One region of the Thalassospira marina genome, then DNA from elsewhere that is predicted to be linked to it. Evidence: predicted binding sites of a transcription regulator. Region 1 holds the regulator's gene; the other holds the start of a gene.
The links. The regulator HrcA, encoded in region 1, represses chaperone genes, less so after heat shock. The targets are predictions, from matches to a motif close to GTTAGCACTCNCCNNNGGNGAGTGCTAAC.

Region 1 (8,701 bases):
CAGGCCCATCATCACCATTTCGATCAGGCGTTCACCATTATCAAGAACGACTTCTTCCTGTGTGCCATTGCCCAACTTTTCGACCCGGTCCAACCAGATATCAGGCGCACGGTGACGGCGTACCGCCATGGGCGTTATATGGCCATCATTGCCCACCACGGCCTCGCGGCCATGTGCGCCCGGACCAATGCCCAGATAATCGCCATAGCGCCAATAAACCAGGTTATGGCGGCTTTCCTGCCCCGGGCGGGCATGGTTGGAAACCTCGTAACAGCGATAACCTGCCAGTTCGGTTTCTTCCTGAGTGATATCATAAAGCTCGGCGGCCAGATCCTCGCCGGGCACCTTCAATTCGCCGCGCTGATGAAGGGTATAAAACCGCGTGCCCGGTTCGATGGTCAGCTGATAAAGCGAGATATGCCCCCTGGTGATATCCAGCCCTTCACGCAATTCACGCCGCCAGGCCTGCGGATCATGTTCGGGGCGAGCATAAATCAGATCAAAGGAAAAACGGTCAAACACGGTAGCGGCAACATCAAGCGCGCGGCGGGCTTCGCTGGCATTGTGAACACGGCCCAAAAATTCCAGATCACGATCATTTAACGCCTGAATGCCCAGCGACACGCGATTGATGCCATTGGCCGCAAAGGCAGAAAACCGGTCAATCTCGACCGTGCCGGGATTGGCCTCCAGCGTAATTTCAACATCATCGGTCATCGGCCAATAGGTGCGGATATCGGCAATCAGGGCACCGGCCGTTTCCGGGTCCATCAATGAAGGTGTGCCACCGCCAAAAAAGACCGACCCCACCACCCGGTCCGGGTGGCGTGCGGCCCCGGCAGCCAGTTCGGCGCGCAACGCCGCCCGCCAGCGTTTATGATCAACATTGCTGGCAACGTGGCTGTTGAAATCGCAATAAGGACATTTCGACAGGCAAAACGGCCAGTGAATATAAATGCCAAAGGGGACGGTTTCAGACGTCATTTAAGGTGCGTTCTTTCAAATTTGCGCAAGGCACGGCACAGTCGAGCCGTCAAAGTATGCCTTATAAAATTCAGGCACCGACGATATCAACCGACGGTGCCCAAACCGGCCAGCAGGGTGCGGAGAAACCCCGACCTGCCCCTATGCGAAACAGGCTTTCACAAGCTGGTCAAAAGCACGGGCACGGTGGCTCATTTCATGTTTTTTGGCAGCGGGCATTTCACCAAAGGTCTGGTCATAACCACGCGGCTGGAACATTGGGTCATAACCAAAACCGTTTTTACCGCGTTTTGGCCACACCAGATCGCCTTCAATGCGGCCCTCGAAATTCTCAACATGGTCATCAGGCCAAGCCAGCGAAAGGGCACATACGAAATCGGCCCGACGGTCAGGGTGGTTGCCCACCGCCGTATTGACCTTTTCCATCGCCATATCAAAATCACGATCCGGCCCGGCCCAGCGGGCGGAATAGATCCCCGGTGCACCATCAAGCGCCCACACAGCCATGCCCGAATCATCGGCAAGGGCGGGAAGCTTTGCCGCACGGGCCGCTGCCAGTGCCTTTAACTGGGCATTGCCGATAAAGGAATTTTCAGTTTCCTCAGGCTCTGGCAGGCCAAGATCGCCTGCCGACACCACATCGATCCCGAAAGGGGCAAGCAGTTCGGCAATTTCAACGATCTTGCCTTTGTTATGGCTGGCAATCACCAGCTTCTTTTCCGTAAATCGACGTACCATTTTCCCGCCTGTGGGTTTGTCGTGCAGGGATAATCCGGGTCGTTAACCGGCATCGCAATGCCGATTGCGGGTTTTACAAACCCAGGGCTTCGCGCTGTTTGGCAAACAGTTCGTCACAGCCCTTGCGCGCCAGATCAAGCATCTGGTCAAACGCACCGCGGTCAAACGGCACATCTTCGGCAGTAGCCTGAATTTCAACAAGGCCGCCATTGCCTGCCAGAACAAAGTTGGCATCGGCACCGGCATTGCTGTCTTCGGCGTAATCAAGGTCAAGAACCGGGGTATCATTGTAAATACCACACGAAATGGCCGCCACCGCCTGAGTCAGCGGAATTTCCTTGATCAGGCCAAGGCGGCGAACGCCCTGAAACGCCAGATGGGCCGCAACATAGGCCCCGGTGATTGACGCCGTACGCGTGCCGCCATCAGCCTGGATAACATCACAATCCAGGCGCATCTGCATTTCGCCCATCGCCTTAAGGTCGGTGACGGCACGAATGGAACGCCCGATCAGACGCTGGATTTCCTGGGTACGGCCGGACTGGCCGCCGCGAGTAGCTTCACGCTGCATGCGCGAATCGGTGGCACGCGGCAGCATGCCATATTCCGCCGTGATCCAGCCCTTGCCCGAATTGCGCATCCAGCCAGGAACCTTGTCTTCGACCGTGGCAGTACACAGAACATGCGTATCACCAAATTTAATCAGGCAGGAGCCTTCGGCATATTTGCTGACACCGGTTTCAATGGTGACGTCGCGAAGCTGATCAAGGGAACGACCGGAAGGACGCATAAAGGGAACCTCGTAAGAAAATGATTAAACCAGCCGGCAGGATGGCAGGCCAGATCCTGAATGCGGCCAAGCTAATGGCCCCACCTGCAAAGGTCCAGCATTTTCCCCGGTTTCTTGCCGGTTTGATCACCCCGACAGGCCCATATGCCTGCAAAGATGCAAATATGTGGCCCCTGCCCCCATCCAGCCTGCAATTGACGCCGCGAAAGGGGCTGTCTAAATTCGAAGGATTGCACAAAACCGTATTTGACAGGGTCTTGAATGGCACTTTTGGACAACACAATGCTGGGTGATCTGAATGAACGATCCCGCGAGGTGTTCCGTCAGATCGTTGATGCCTATGTCGAAACCGGCGAACCGATCGGATCGCGCACCATTGCCCGGCGCCTTTCCGAAAAGCTTTCGGCGGCAACCGTGCGCAATGTCATGGCCGATCTTGAAGATCAGGGGCTTCTGGTTGCACCGCATATTTCGGCTGGCCGCCTGCCCAGCGAGAAGGGATTACGCCTTTTTGTCAATGCGCTGATGGAGGTGGGCGACCTGCCCAATGCCGAGCGCGACCAATTGACGAAAAACTGCGAACGCGCGGGTTATTCGCTTGATGAAATGCTGGGCGAAGCCACCAGCATGCTTTCGGGTCTGTCACGCTGTGCCGGTCTGGTTGTTGCACCAAAAACCGACGGGCTTCGCCTTAAACAGATCGAATTCGTGCCACTTTCGCCGGGCAAGGTACTGGCTGTACTGGTTTCGCAGAATGGCAGTGTGGAAAACCGCATTGTCGATGTGCCAACCAATATGCCGACCTCGGCATTGACAGAAGCGGCGAATTATCTAAATACGCAGCTAGCTGGAAAAACACTTGATGATGCACGCCTTCTGGTCGCACGCGAACGCGAACGCATCCAGACGGAGCTTGACGTTCTTTCCGCCAGCCTGATTGATGCAGGCATTGCAACCTGGGCAGGCGGGGTTAAGGATTCGTCGCTAATCATTAAGGGGCAATCACAGCTATTGGAGAATATTGCCACGATCGAGCAGCTTGAAACCGTCCGTCGACTGTTTAACGTTCTGGAAGCCCGCGATCAGATGATCGAACTTCTGGACGTCACATCGGAAGCGGAAGGGGTTCAGATTTTTATCGGGACCGAAAACAAGCTGTTTGGTGGATCGGGTTTGTCGATGGTGATATCGCCCTATCAGAACGCCGAAGGAAGCATTGTCGGCGCAATCGGGGTTGTCGGACCGACGCGGATCAATTATGCCCGCATAATTCCGCTGGTCGACTATACCGCCAAACTGGTCGGGCGACTGATTGGTTAATTTTATGTGGCGCTGCGTGTCAGGCCACACAACAAATGAAGGTAGTCCAACAATGACGGAAACCGCAAAAAACACCACCGAAGAAGAAATGCAGAACGCATCGCCGGCCGAACAGGTCGCCGCCGAGGAAGCCGCACAGGAAGACGTGGCACAGGACCAAGCTGATGCTGCTGGCAGCGCTGACGACGTGATTGCCGCCCTGCAGGCCGAAAATGCCGAGCTGAAAGACCGCCTGCTGCGCACCGCGGCCGAAGCCGAAAATATCCGCCGTCGCGCCAAGAAGGACGTCGAGGATTCGGCTAACTACGCCATTACCAAATTCGCACGCGACCTGCTTGATGTTGGCGATAACCTGCGCCGCGCCCTTGAGGCTGCTGGCGATGGTTCGCAGCAGAATGAAGCGATGAAAACGCTGATCGAAGGCGTTGAAATGACCGAGCGTACCCTTTTGAAATCGTTCGAGCAGAACGGCATCGAAAAGATGGAGCCGCTGGGCGAAAAGCTTGACCCGAACAAACACCAGGCTGTTTTTGAAATGCCAAGTGCTGAACATCCTGAAGGCCATGTCGCCCAGGTGATGCAGGCAGGTTATGTGCTGAAAGGTCGCCTTCTGCGCCCGGCCATGGTTGGCGTTGCCAAGGGTGCCGCCCCCGATACCAGCGCCGAGCCGGGCAGCAATGTTGATACTTCGGCCTGATCAAACGGCCCGATGTTAATTTTCAAAATGGCCCCGCGCACTTTGCCGGGGCCATTTTTTTTGCCTGCTTTTATGACGGCCTTTCTACCGGCACATCAGATTGGAGGGGGCATTTCAATGTTGTAAGCTACGCCCGGATTTTTGAAAGACCGGAGCAGCCATGAGCATTTCCAGCACCCTGATCGAGATATTGCGCAACGAGGCCGCACCGATTGTCATTCTGACGGGGGCCGGCATTTCGCGCGAAAGCGGTTTGCACACCTTTCGCGACCCGGATGGCATTTGGGCCAGATACGATATTTCCGAGGTTGCGACCCCCGAAGCCTTCATCGCCAATCCGGAACTGGTGCAGTCCTTTTACAATGACCGGCGCCAAATCCTGCATGATGCCAGCGTCATCCCCAATGCAGCGCATCAGGCCCTTGTCCGGCTGGAACAGGAATGGCCCGGTGAAGTGTTGCTGGTAACACAAAATATCGATGACCTGCATGGTCGCGCAGGCAGCAAAAACCTGATCCACATGCATGGTGAATTATTAAAAGTGCGCTGCAATCACTGCGATGCCATTTCACCCTGGCAGGATGATTTGGGTGCGGGCGATACATGCCCGGCCTGTGGCAAAACAGGCGGCCTTCGCCCGCATGTGGTGTGGTTTGGGGAAATGCCGCTGGAGATGGAGCGGATCTATCAGGCGCTTGAAAATTGCGGCCTTTTCATATCGATCGGCACATCGGGCAATGTTTATCCTGCGGCGGGGTTTGTTGAAGTTGCCCATCATCAGGCGCAGGCCGAGACTCTTGAAATCAACCTTGAGCCCAGCGACGGGGCCAGCCTGTTTGACCATGCCCTATATGGTCCGGCCACCAAATGCGTGCCTGAATTTGTCGATCAGTTACTGGGAAGGGCCAAAAACAGGTCGTAAAAGGCCTTTTCCCCTGCCGGGGTAAAATCGATCACGCGCGAATCGTTTAATCGCCTGGCCCAGCCAAGATCAAGCATACGTTGCAACAGCCCGGCACCCAAAGCCCCCGCCAGATGTGAACGCCGCATGCTCCAATCCAGGCATTCGCGGCATAACGGGCGGCGTAGCTGGCGCATTTCCGCCAGATCAAGGCCAAAACCTTCGATAAAGGTGGCACCCTGCCTGGTCAGGCGGATATCGCCAACATCATCAAATTCAACCACTTGATGTTGTTGCAGTTTCTCAAACAGGGTCACACCCATTTCACCCGCCAGATGGTCATAACAAATGCGGGCCTTGCGCAATGCAGGGTCACGCGGGCCTGTTCGCACCCGGTTATGGCCTGTACGCTGGGCAATCCCCATCAGAGTTTCCAGCAAATCGACAATATCGGGGTTACCAATGGTGAAATAGCGGTGCCGCCCCTGTTTGCGCGCAGCTAAAATGCCGCCTTCATGCAATTTCGCCAGATGTGAACTGGCCGTCTGGGCGGTAACACCAGCTTCAAGTGCCAGCTCGGTTGCCGTCAAGGCACGACCGGACATCAGCGCGGTCAGCATATTTGCCCGCGCCGGATCACCAATAAGTGCTGCCACACGGGCAATGTCCGGTCCTTCTTTCATAGTTCGATCCTAATCGAAACATTCCTGTCAAACAATCGCGATAATGGCGCCAACACCACAAGTTTTGGTCGCTGGAAAAACCATGAACCTGTCGCGAACCGCCTTTATCGGCGAACTGCTGTTATTGGGAATGTTGGCCCTGTTATGGGGCTCGTCCTATATTTTTATCAAAATTGCCGTGGCGGAAATTCCGCCCCTTACACTGATTGCTTTGCGCGTCAGCATTGCCGCGGTCTTTTTGACTGCCATTGTTTTCGGACAAAAACAGCATTTTCCGCGTGATGCGAAAATCTGGGCACACCTGCTGGTGCAGGCATTTTTCAATTCCATTGGCGCCTGGACAATCCTTGCCTGGGGCCAGCAATATGTCGATAGCGGCCTTGCCAGCGTCCTGAATTCGACATCGCCGGTTTTTCTGTTTTTCATCTCGCTGTTTCTCATCCACCGCGATCAGATAAACGGGTTAAAGCTTCTCGGGGCCCTAACGGGTCTGGGGGGCGTCATCCTTATTGTCGGCCCGGCTGCACTAAATGGTTTAGGGCAGCATCTTATGGGGCAACTGGCCGTTTTGACCGGTGCCTTTCTTTATGCCTGCAGTGCCCTTTATGGCAAAAAATTCACTGCCTTTGCCCCTTCCGTTACCGCAGCTGGCACCATGATCTGGGCGGCAATCTGGCTGATCCCGCTTTGCCTGGTTAACGATCACCCCTGGGCGTTGCGGCCATCCTTATCAGCCATTTCTGCTGTCATCATCCTGTCGGTCTTTTGTACCGGCGTGGCGTTGATGCTGTATTTCCGGCTGGTCAAAACACTGGGCCCCATGGGGGTTGTCAGCCAAAGCTATCTACGGGCCGGAATCGGCGTTTTTCTTGGCATTTTCATTCTGCACGAAACCCCGGGTCCACGAACACTGGCGGGCATTGCCATTGCGCTGGCCGGGGTTGTCATCCTGAACTGGCCAGAAAAGGCCAAACCGACACACTGACCCAACCCATTATCCTCCTCCCCCCTCCTGACATAGAAAAGAGATTCAAGATGCTGACCTGTTTTATCCGCTATGAAATTGACCCTTATAAAAAAGACGCCTTTGAAGAATATGCACGCAACTGGGGCCAGGCGATTCCGCGCTGCGGGGCAGATCTGATCGGTTATTTTGCACCCCATGAGGGCACAACCACCACCGCCTATGGCGTTTATACCCTGCCAAACCTTGCAGCTTACGAAGCCTATCGCACCCGCCTGATGGCCGACCCGCTAGGCCAAGAAAATTACCGATTCGCCAAAAAGGAACAATTCATTCGCCGCGAAGAACGACAGTTTTACAAACTGGCTTCCGGCCCGCATGCCACAAGGATCGAACCATGATTGCCGTGATTTTCGAAGTCATCCCCAAAGCCGAATATAAGTCCGACTATTTCGACATTGCCGGCGATCTTCGACCGCTTCTTGACGGGATTGATGGTTTTATCTCGATCGAACGGTTTGAAAGCATCACCACACCAGGAAAAATCCTGTCGCTTTCTTTCTGGCGGGATGAAGAGGCGGTCAAAGCCTGGCGCAATCTTGAAGAACATCGCGCGGCACAATCGCAAGGCCGCACCCGCATTTTTCAGGATTACCGCCTGCGTGTTGCCCATGTGATGCGCGATTACGGCACGACCGAACGCGGCGATGTGCCACCTGATTCCAAAAACCATCACAACGCTTAAAAATAATCCGCCCGAACCATTTTTCAGGTTCGGGCGGATCAATTCTTTGGTGAAGGCGGAGGCTACCCTGCGCGCAGGCACTGTTTAAATGCCGGGCTTAAACCCTGGCATCAGCCTGCTGTTTTGTCGAGACTGACGGGGCAATATCTTCGTCCTCATCCGCCGATGGGGCGGGTTTGGCTGATCCCTTGAAATCAAGCAGCATAACGGCCAGAACCACCAGTCCGGCGCCGACAAAAATGATCGGCATCGGGAACATGTCAAAAAAGATCAGGTCCATTGCCAGCGAAAATGGCAGGGCGGTATAGGCCGCAGGCGAAATAACACTGGCGTCGGCAACACGCACAGCGCGCAGCACCATGTAATTGGTCAGCATCGCGAAAAACCCGGCACCGCCCGCAAAGGCCCAGTCAGAAAGGGCCGCTGGCTGCCACAATATAACGCCAACTGGCACCCAGATGACCACGGCTACAATTTGTGGCCAGAACAGCATGGAAAAATTGGTTTCTGTCCGGGTCAGAACCTTGGCAAACAGGGTTTGCGCCGAAAAACAGAACGCCCCGGCCAGTGCACCAGCAACACCCAGCGGCACACCAAAACCATTCATTTTCGGGGCACACATAATCCAGACACCGACCAGCCCCAAAAGGGTTGCGGCCAACTTACGGGCTGTCAGCTTTTCGCCAAGAAACACCACAGCAAGCATCACGGTCAGCAATGCCTCGATAAACAGATAGGCGTTTACTTCGCTGATGCTCATTTGTCGCAGGGCATAGAACACGCAAAACAGCGACCCGTACCACAGCACCCCGCGCAACATATGGGCATAGGGGCGGCGTGTGCGCACCTGGCGGGTGCCCACAAACATCAAAATCACCA
Region 2 (8,701 bases), 1.6 Mb from region 1:
AGGAATTGATCAATGCGGATAATACCGGTTTTGGCAAAACCTTTACCGGCAGTTTCCTGGTTGGTCCGGCAGGCAAGCTGTTTGGCCCGTTTGATAAACCCCAAACCCACCCGATGGACTATACCCTGGGCATCAAACCGGAAAAGGGTGATGCGATCAGCACATCGGAAATGTGCGGGACCTGCCATACGGTACATTTGCCCGTGCTGCATGATGGTAAGACAATTGCCCATGTATACGAGCAGACAACCTATGCCGAATGGGCCTTTAGCGCCTATCGCACGGGAACCACTATTGACGGGCCATTGCCCGGCGGTGCGGGATCGGTGCCGGAAACCTGCCAGGATTGCCATATGCCTTCGCGTGATGAAGGTGGCACATTCAAAAGCAAGATTGCCAGTATCCAGGAGTTTTCAAATTTCCCGGCGGCAGCCAACACCTTTGCGCCCGGAGATATCGACCTTGAACAGCGCGAAGGATTTGCCAAGCATACGCTGGTGGGGCTGAACCTGTTTCTGGTGAAAATGTTCCAGCAATTCCCTGACATTATGGGCGTGCCAACCGCAGACCCGATGATGAATTCCAAAAAGGCGATTGATCCGCTGGAATTGACCGCACGCGCGATTAACCAGCAGGCGGAAAATGATACGGTCAGTATCAGCCTTGGCGATGACCGTGTTATTGCCAATGGCAAGCTTGGTGCAACTGTCAGTATCACCAGCCATACCGGGCATAAATTCCCATCAGGTGTCGGATTCCGCCGTGCCTTTGTGAATTTCGAGGTGCTGGATGCCAGCGATAAGGTGATTTGGGCATCGGGCCGGGTGAACAAGGCCGGGGTGCTGGTGGATCAGAATCATAAACCGATCACAGGCGAATTGTGGTGGGATGAAAGCTGCAATGCGCGGATTGAACCGGATAAGCGCCTGCATCAACCCCATTACGAGGTGATAACCAGCCAGAACCAGACGCAGATTTATCAGGAACTGGTCAGCACTCCGCCGCTGGATGGTTCGCAATTTGCCTGTGGGCATAATGTGCGGCCACAGGGGGAACTGACGACCAGCTTCCTTTCGATTTGTGCCGAGGTAAAGGATAACCGCCTGCCGCCGCCTGGCTATCTTGGTCTGGCGGAACGGACGGAAATTTCCAAGGCGTTGGGAGCAGGGGCCGACCTTGCCGAAGATGCCGGCTTTACCGCCGTTGGCACCGACCCGGATTATGTGGGGCCGACCGAACAGGGCGGGGATAGCCTGCGCTACGAAATCAGCCTGAAAGAAATTGATGGCACCCCGGCAAAGGTACGCGCGCGGCTTTATTACCAGGCCACACCGCCCTTTTACCTGCAGGACCGTTTCTGCACGGCAAAAGGCGATGATACCGACCGCCTTGCCTATCTGGCGCAGTATTTGAACCTTGATGGTACCAAGGCTGAAAACTGGGCATTGAAGCTGGTTGATACCGGGCCTGTTGATATTGCAAAACAATAGGAACAATGCCCGTTAACAGGCGTTGAGCAGACCATTAAAACCGGTACAGAGGGCAAACCTTCTGTGCCGGTTTGTTTGTGTGTTTCAATGTTGTATCGCTTCGGTTGCAATCGGATTTTCTCGGATTGTGAGGTGTGGTGTTATCGGCACGGGCGGTGTATGAGGGATTTTTCATATTTGCGGGGGATGGAATGAATTTTGGCGAAGCGATCCGTTCCGGATTCATGAATTACATCAATTTCAAGGATAGATCGTCGCGATCGGCCTTCTGGTGGTGGGAGCTGTTTGCCCTGATCGCGGCAACGCTGCTATCGATTATCGATACCGCGTTATTTGGCTGGGATAATACGACAGGACCGTTAAATTCGCTGTTTAATCTGGTCGCGTTCATTCCAACGCTTGCACTTGGTGTGCGCAGGCTTCACGATACGGACCGGTCAGGCTGGTGGATGCTGCTGATCTTTTTGCCCTTGATCGGGATGATTGTGCTCATTATCTGGTGGTGCAAGCCAACCCAGCTTGGTCCTAATCGCTTTGGCCCGATGCCCGCGGATTATTACCGCCAGAACGGCGTGGGTGATGCCGATTTTTAAGGGGTGGCCAGCCTTATTTGCCGGGTTTAGGGGGGCTGACAGGGCAGGTCCTGTTTTTTCGCGAATGTGGCGGAAAATATGACTTTTTTGCGACCTGTACCTTTGGGGTGTTGACAATTTCCGAGCGTTCCCATACATGCTGTTAGCACTCGCCGGGGGTGAGTGCTAACCATGGCTCATCCCGGTTAGTATCGTAAACATTTTGAGCCTTAGCTTATTAAACGGAGTTGTCGAAAATGAAGTTCCGTCCGTTACATGATCGTGTACTGGTACGTCGCGTCGAATCTGACACCAAGACTGCCGGTGGCATCATTATCCCGGATACCGCGAAAGAAAAGCCGCAGGAAGGCGAAGTCGTCGCGGTTGGCTCAGGCGTTCGCAAGGAAGACGGTTCGCTCGTCGCCCTTGACGTTAAAGCTGGTGACAAGGTTCTGTTCGGCAAATGGTCGGGCACCGAAGTCAAGCTTGACGGCGAAGAACTGCTGATCATGAAAGAATCCGACATTATGGGTATTCTGGCCTAAGTCAGCCCGTTTGGGTGATGAAGGTTTGATGTTCATCCGTCTCATAGAGAGGAAAGAATACAATGGCTGCTAAAGACGTAAAATTCTCGACCGAAGCCCGCGCCAAGATGCTGCGTGGCGTCGATATCCTTGCTGATGCCGTTAAAGTGACGCTCGGCCCGAAAGGCCGTAACGTTGTCATCGACAAATCCTTTGGCGCACCGCGCGTGACCAAGGACGGCGTTTCGGTTGCCAAGGAAATCGAACTGTCGGACAAGTTTGAAAACATGGGCGCACAGATGCTGCGCGAAGTGGCTTCCAAAACCGCCGATCTGGCTGGTGACGGCACCACCACCGCGACCGTTCTGGCCCAGGCTATCGTTCGTGAAGGCAACAAGGCTGTTGCTGCCGGCATGAACCCGATGGACCTGAAGCGCGGTATCGACCTCGCAACCGGCAAGGTTATTGAATCGGTCATCAGCCGTGCACGCAAGGTTTCGGGTAAAGACGAAATCGCACAGGTTGGTAACATTTCTGCCAATGGCGACCGTGAAGTCGGCGACATGATCGCTGAAGCCATGGAAAAGGTTGGTAACGAAGGCGTTATCACCGTTGAAGAAGCAAAAGGCCTGCACACCGAACTCGACGTTGTCGAAGGCATGCAGTTCGACCGCGGTTACCTGTCGCCGTATTTCGTAACCAATCCGGAAAAGATGGTTGCTGAACTCGACAGCCCGTACATCCTGCTGTTCGACAAAAAGGTTTCTTCGCTGCAGCCGATGCTGCCGCTGCTCGAAGCCGTTGTTCAGTCGGGCAAGCCGCTTCTGATCATTGCTGAAGACGTTGAAGGCGAAGCCCTGGCAACCCTGGTTGTCAACAAGCTGCGCGGCGGTCTGAAGATTGCTGCTGTTAAGGCTCCGGGCTTTGGTGACCGTCGTAAAGCCATGCTTGAAGACATCGCCATCCTCACCGGTGGTCAGGTCGTTTCTGAAGATCTCGGCATCAAGCTTGAGAATGTCAGCCTCGACATGCTCGGTACCGCCAAGTCGGTTACCATCACCAAAGAAGAAACCACCATCGTTGACGGTGCTGGCGAGAAAGCACAGATCGAAGCCCGCGTTGGCCAGATCCGCGCTCAGATCGAAGAAACCACCTCTGATTACGATCGTGAAAAACTGCAGGAACGTCTGGCGAAACTCGCTGGCGGTGTTGCCGTGATCAAGATCGGTGGCGCTTCGGAAATCGAAGTGAAAGAACGTAAAGACCGCGTTGACGATGCTCTGCACGCAACCCGCGCTGCTGTTGAAGAAGGCATCGTTGCTGGTGGTGGTACGGCTCTGCTGTACGCAACCCGCGCGCTTGACGGTCTTGAAGGTGCAAACCACGACCAGACCATCGGTATCGACATCGTTCGTCGCGCTCTGCAGGCTCCGGTCCGCCAGATCGCACAGAACGCCGGTGTTGACGGTGCCGTTGTTGCTGGCAAGCTGCTCGAGCAGGACGACGTTGAATTCGGTTTCGACGCCCAGAAGAGCGAATACACCAACCTGGTTAAAGCCGGCATCATCGACCCGGCCAAGGTTGTTCGTACCGCACTTCAGGACGCAGCTTCGGTTGCTGGCCTGCTGATCACCACCGAATGCATGATCGCTGAAAAGCCGGAAGAAAAATCTGCCGGTGGCGCACCTGACATGGGTGGCATGGGCGGTATGGGTGGCATGGGCGGTATGGGCTTCTAAGCCTTACCCACCAGCTTACCTTACGGTTAGGAAAAGGGCTCCGCTTTGCGGGGTCCTTTTTCGTTGGGGATCCGCCGATGGTAAGCGGTGGTGTGCCCGGATATAACTGGTTGGGTCTTCGCCACCTTGCGGCTGAGTTATGTGTGTTTGGTTAGTTATCGGCCGCAGTCTGGTGCAGCGTCGTTTGCGCGGCACAGGCGATGGTGGACTGCCATCGTTATTGACGGCAGTTTCGCACGGTTCCGGAAGGGGGCAGATGAAATGCCCCCCCTCGAATTGACAGCTTGGTGTTCAGCCCGCGTCTTTTAGTGACGTTACGGCAACATCATTGGTGCCGGTCGCGTGGCAAACGCGGTTGCGGCCGGTTTCCTTGGCTTCATAAAGCGCCCAGTCGGCCCGTTTCAGGGTGGTGAGGGGATCTTCATCATCCTGGTTGGTGGCAACACCCGCGCTAAGGGTGATTTTGATGCGGTGCTTGCCGGCCTGGATCGGGCTGTTTTCAATTTTGCGACGGATGCGTTCGGCCAGGGTCACACCGGCCTGGCTATCGCTGTGGGGCAGCAGAATGACGAATTCTTCACCGCCGAGGCGGAAGAACAGTTTTTCTTCTTCGAACCGCAGGCAGCCAAGAGCAAGGCTGGCAACGTTTTTAAGAACAATATCACCGCAATTGTGCCCATAGGTGTCATTGACCCGTTTGAAATGGTCCACATCCAGCATGATCATGCTGTAGGGCGTGCCAATACGACGGGTTTGGGCGTGGATGCGTGCTACACGGTCTTCGAACGCAGCCCGGTTAAACAGGCCGGTTAACGGGTCATGGCTGGCTTCAAATTCCAGTTCTATGCGGCGCAGTTTTTGCTGATGCACGTTTTTAAGCAGGCCGATCATGCGTTTGGGGTGGTCATCATCGCCCCATTCAATGACCGAACCTGAATGCTGGAACCACACCCACTGGCCGGTGCTGCCTGCCTGCATGCGGACCTCGATTTCAAAAACCGGTTTGCTGCCAACGATATGTTCATCGATGGTGTGGCTGAACAATTCACGGTCATCGGGGTGGATGCGATCGGCAAAGCTTTCAAAGGTCAGGCAGATTTCACCCTGCGGCAGGGCCAGCAGGCCATAAAGGTTGGACGAGAAATAGCCTTTCTGTTTTTCAAAATCCCAGTCCCACAGGCCCTGGCCGGTTGAATCCAGCGCGAATTGCAACCGTTTGTCGAGTTCGTTGCGACGGCGCGCATCGCGGCGCTTTGCCCGCCTGTCGATGCGGATTTGTAAAAACAGAAACAGGGTAACAGCCACCACCACGATGGACGCGATAATGGCGCTGCGACGCGTAACCTCGAAGGCATCCATAAATTCGCTGACGGGCACCTGCATGTAAATGGTTACAGGCAGGCCAGGTATGTTGCGTTTGCCCAGCACGAAATCACCCAGAATGGTGACGGAATTCGCCTCCATCGAATGTTCGTCATAATAAAACGCCCAGAAGGCATTTTCCTTTTTCTCGGATAGCCATTTTGGTGTTTTGGCGGAATTGAGATGGGATTCGGTGGTTAGATTGACATTGTTATAGGTTGATATGCGTGTTTTTGATTTGGCAAGAAACCGTTCAAGGGGGGTGTCCTCGTACGGGGTGGCAGCACGGACAAGAACAATAACGACGCCGGAAAATGTACCGTTTTTGGCCCACATGCCCCGTTCAATGGCAACATATCCCGCCTTCATCCCGACATTTTCGGACGCGCGCAAAGCCGGTTCCTGCCAGGAATCACGGTGGCGGGCCAGAATGGCTGCTGTTGGCAGGTTTTGGGCATTCAGGCCCTGAAAGGTAAATTCGTGAACAATGTTGCCTGATGCATCAAGCTGGATATAGCCCACAAGGTCGCGGTCATCCTGGATGATGGCGGCAAGCTGGTCTTCCAGTGTTGTGACGGGCTGATTGGCCAGAATGGCGCGGGTGGCAATCAGGGCAACACCATCGGCCTTTAGCAGGGTGACGGAAAGATTATCGGCATAGGTGGCAATGGCGAAATCGGTGGTATCAAGCGCCTTGTCGCGGGCGACATGGTGTTCTTTCAATGTTTGCGCGCCCAGCATGAACAGAATGCCCAAAAGCAGCCCGATTGACAGAAACACGCTGAGAAAATCTTCGTCAAGGAAGCGACGCAGGCGCGAAATGTTGTGAGGTTTTTTCATCATCATTGCCCCGCAAACTGTTCGAGGGTTTGCAGGGCCTTGCTGGAGATGCCAATGGTGTTTGCCATATCATCCTGATGGGCAAGCAGCAGAACACGTTCGTTGCGGCGGGCGGTTTCATCGGGTTCGACGATATTGATATTGTGGGCGATCAGCATTTCGATCGATTTTTTCTGATCCTGTGCGGCGAGGTCGCGGCCTTCGTCGATCATATTTGCCCAGGCGGTGGTCAGTGTGGTTTGCATTTGGGCGGGCATGCGGTTCCAGATATCAAGTGACACCAGCGGGATATAAAACGGGTAGTAGGAATGGCTGAAAAAGGCATGACGAATGCCATGGTCCCACAGCGATGCGCTGGCAACTGTGCTGGTTGTGGTTAAAAGCCCGTCAATTTCACCATGATCAAGGGCGTCAGGCACATCGGGCCAGGGAATAAGCACCGGAATTGCCCCCATGGCCTTAAGGCGCAGGGCATTGCCTTCGCCCCCGGCATAGCGGATACGAAGCCCTTTCAAGTCATCAAATGTGCGGATGACCTGATTGCGGGTGAAAATATGCGCAGGGCCCAGATCCAGCCATTTGCCCAGCACCCGCACCTTTAATTTCTGTTCAAGCGACTGGTTAAGGGCAAGGCCAAAGGTGCCATCGACCAGTTCACGGACTTTTTGCGTTTCCAAACCCATAAAGCCTGGCAGCAACAGGGCATTCAGGTCCGGGGCGAAGCGGCCAAGATGCCAGATACCGGGTGCGGCAATGGCGACACGTCCGCCAGAAAGGGCTTCTGCAACGTCACGGTCCTTGAAGGCCTGGGCGGAATGAAGAACGCTGAAATGATGGGTGCTGATGCGGGTATTCAGGTCGGCGGCGTAATGTTCAAGAAACCGGGTTTGAAAATGGCTGGCGGTGTTTTCGGTGGAGAGGTGAATTTCAGCCGCGCGCAGGCTGCCTGCAAACAATGTCAGGGCACATGCAATCACAATGGATAGGCGCAAGCTTGGCATCATAACCCCACATCACAGACCAGCCCGGCAAAGGGCTTTCAGGCAGCTTTCAAATGATTCCAGGAAAGTTTTTTATTAACCGCCATTGTCGGCAGAGGCTTTGACTCAGGTCAATATTTATTATTCTATCAGATAGTATTTCCATCTAAAGTATAGTTTATATTTATCTGATATTTATGGGGCCGCTGATATGGCAGCTGATGGACAAAGCATTTCCATATTGCGTAAGAAAAAAATTACATGTAATTAATTTCTGACGTTATGAGGATTCCACCCGATGCATGATGCACAGACCCTTTTAAGCCAGCTTCAGGCCCTGTCGCACCCGGTGCGGCTGTGGGTTGTGGCGATGCTGGCGCGCGAGGGGGAATTGTATGTCAGCCATCTTGCCCGCGAAGCCGGCATCAGTCGCCCGCTTATGAAAATGCACCTTAAGAAACTGGAACTGGCCGGGCTGGTTTGTTGTGAAAGCGGCCTCGCGGAAAACGGCAAGGCTGCGAATTTTTACCGGGTTACGCCCTTTGCGCTGACCCTGACGCCAGAAACAATTGCGCAGGCTGATCCCGATGCCAGCCTTGCGCCCCACCAGGGAGACAGGGATGACTGAAACGTCGCCTTTCACCATGTTGACCATCTTGATATTGATCACGGTCTTTCTGATTTTTGCGATGAAATATGTCGCACAGATTTTCCGTGCCCGAAGCGATGCCGCCATTGCCATGCAGACCAGCGTTGAAACAGGTGCCGTGCGTGCGGAAATGAAGGCGTTTGACCAGCGCCTTGAACGCATTGAAAAACTGCTGCGCGAGGTGGAATGATGCCAGGGCGGATGTTGCGCATTGGCGCGATGGCAGAGGCAGTGACGCTGTTATTGCTGGTGGGGATTGCCGTGCCGTTAAAGCATTTGGCGGGGATTGAAGAAGCAACCCGTTTGATGGGGCCAATCCATGGGGTGGCGTTTCTGTTTTTTGCCTGGCTGGTCATTCGTGCCCGGTTTGAAGGGCTGATTGATGGCGCTGCGCTGGGACGGTTGATGATTGGTGCCTTCATCCCGTTTGGCGGCTTTGTAAATGAACGCTGGTTGCGCACATCGCTTGATCAGGGGAAGGGGCAGTGATGTTATATCTGCTGGTAAAATCGGCGCATATCCTGGCGATTATCACCTGGATATCG

Region 2: the regulator HrcA is predicted to act here: its motif matches at 2,225-2,253, upstream of groES (co-chaperone GroES).

What each region holds. Positions count from the first base shown of each region.
Region 1 is NZ_CP024199.1:4,257,624-4,266,324, forward strand. Features, by position in the region: gene hemW (radical SAM family heme chaperone HemW) at 1-984, opposite strand, end outside; gene rdgB (RdgB/HAM1 family non-canonical purine NTP pyrophosphatase) at 1,126-1,722, opposite strand; gene rph (ribonuclease PH) at 1,796-2,512, opposite strand; gene hrcA (heat-inducible transcriptional repressor HrcA) at 2,774-3,832, shown strand; gene grpE (nucleotide exchange factor GrpE) at 3,885-4,529, shown strand; gene cobB (Sir2 family NAD+-dependent deacetylase) at 4,690-5,451, shown strand; gene CSC3H3_RS19375 (ArsR/SmtB family transcription factor) at 5,418-6,113, opposite strand; gene CSC3H3_RS19380 (DMT family transporter) at 6,196-7,098, shown strand; gene CSC3H3_RS19385 (NIPSNAP family protein) at 7,149-7,478, shown strand; gene CSC3H3_RS19390 (antibiotic biosynthesis monooxygenase family protein) at 7,475-7,822, shown strand; gene CSC3H3_RS19395 (DMT family transporter) at 7,920-8,701, opposite strand, start outside.
Region 2 is NZ_CP024199.1:2,636,367-2,645,067, reverse strand. Features, by position in the region: gene CSC3H3_RS12070 (hypothetical protein) at 1-1,490, shown strand, start outside; gene CSC3H3_RS12065 (DUF805 domain-containing protein) at 1,682-2,083, shown strand; gene groES (co-chaperone GroES) at 2,320-2,607, shown strand; gene groL (chaperonin GroEL) at 2,670-4,325, shown strand; gene CSC3H3_RS12050 (GGDEF domain-containing protein) at 4,617-6,527, opposite strand; gene dctP (TRAP transporter substrate-binding protein DctP) at 6,530-7,519, opposite strand; gene CSC3H3_RS12040 (ArsR/SmtB family transcription factor) at 7,806-8,135, shown strand; gene CSC3H3_RS12035 (hypothetical protein) at 8,128-8,346, shown strand; gene CSC3H3_RS12030 (DUF3817 domain-containing protein) at 8,343-8,645, shown strand; gene CSC3H3_RS12025 (CopD family protein) at 8,645-8,701, shown strand, end outside.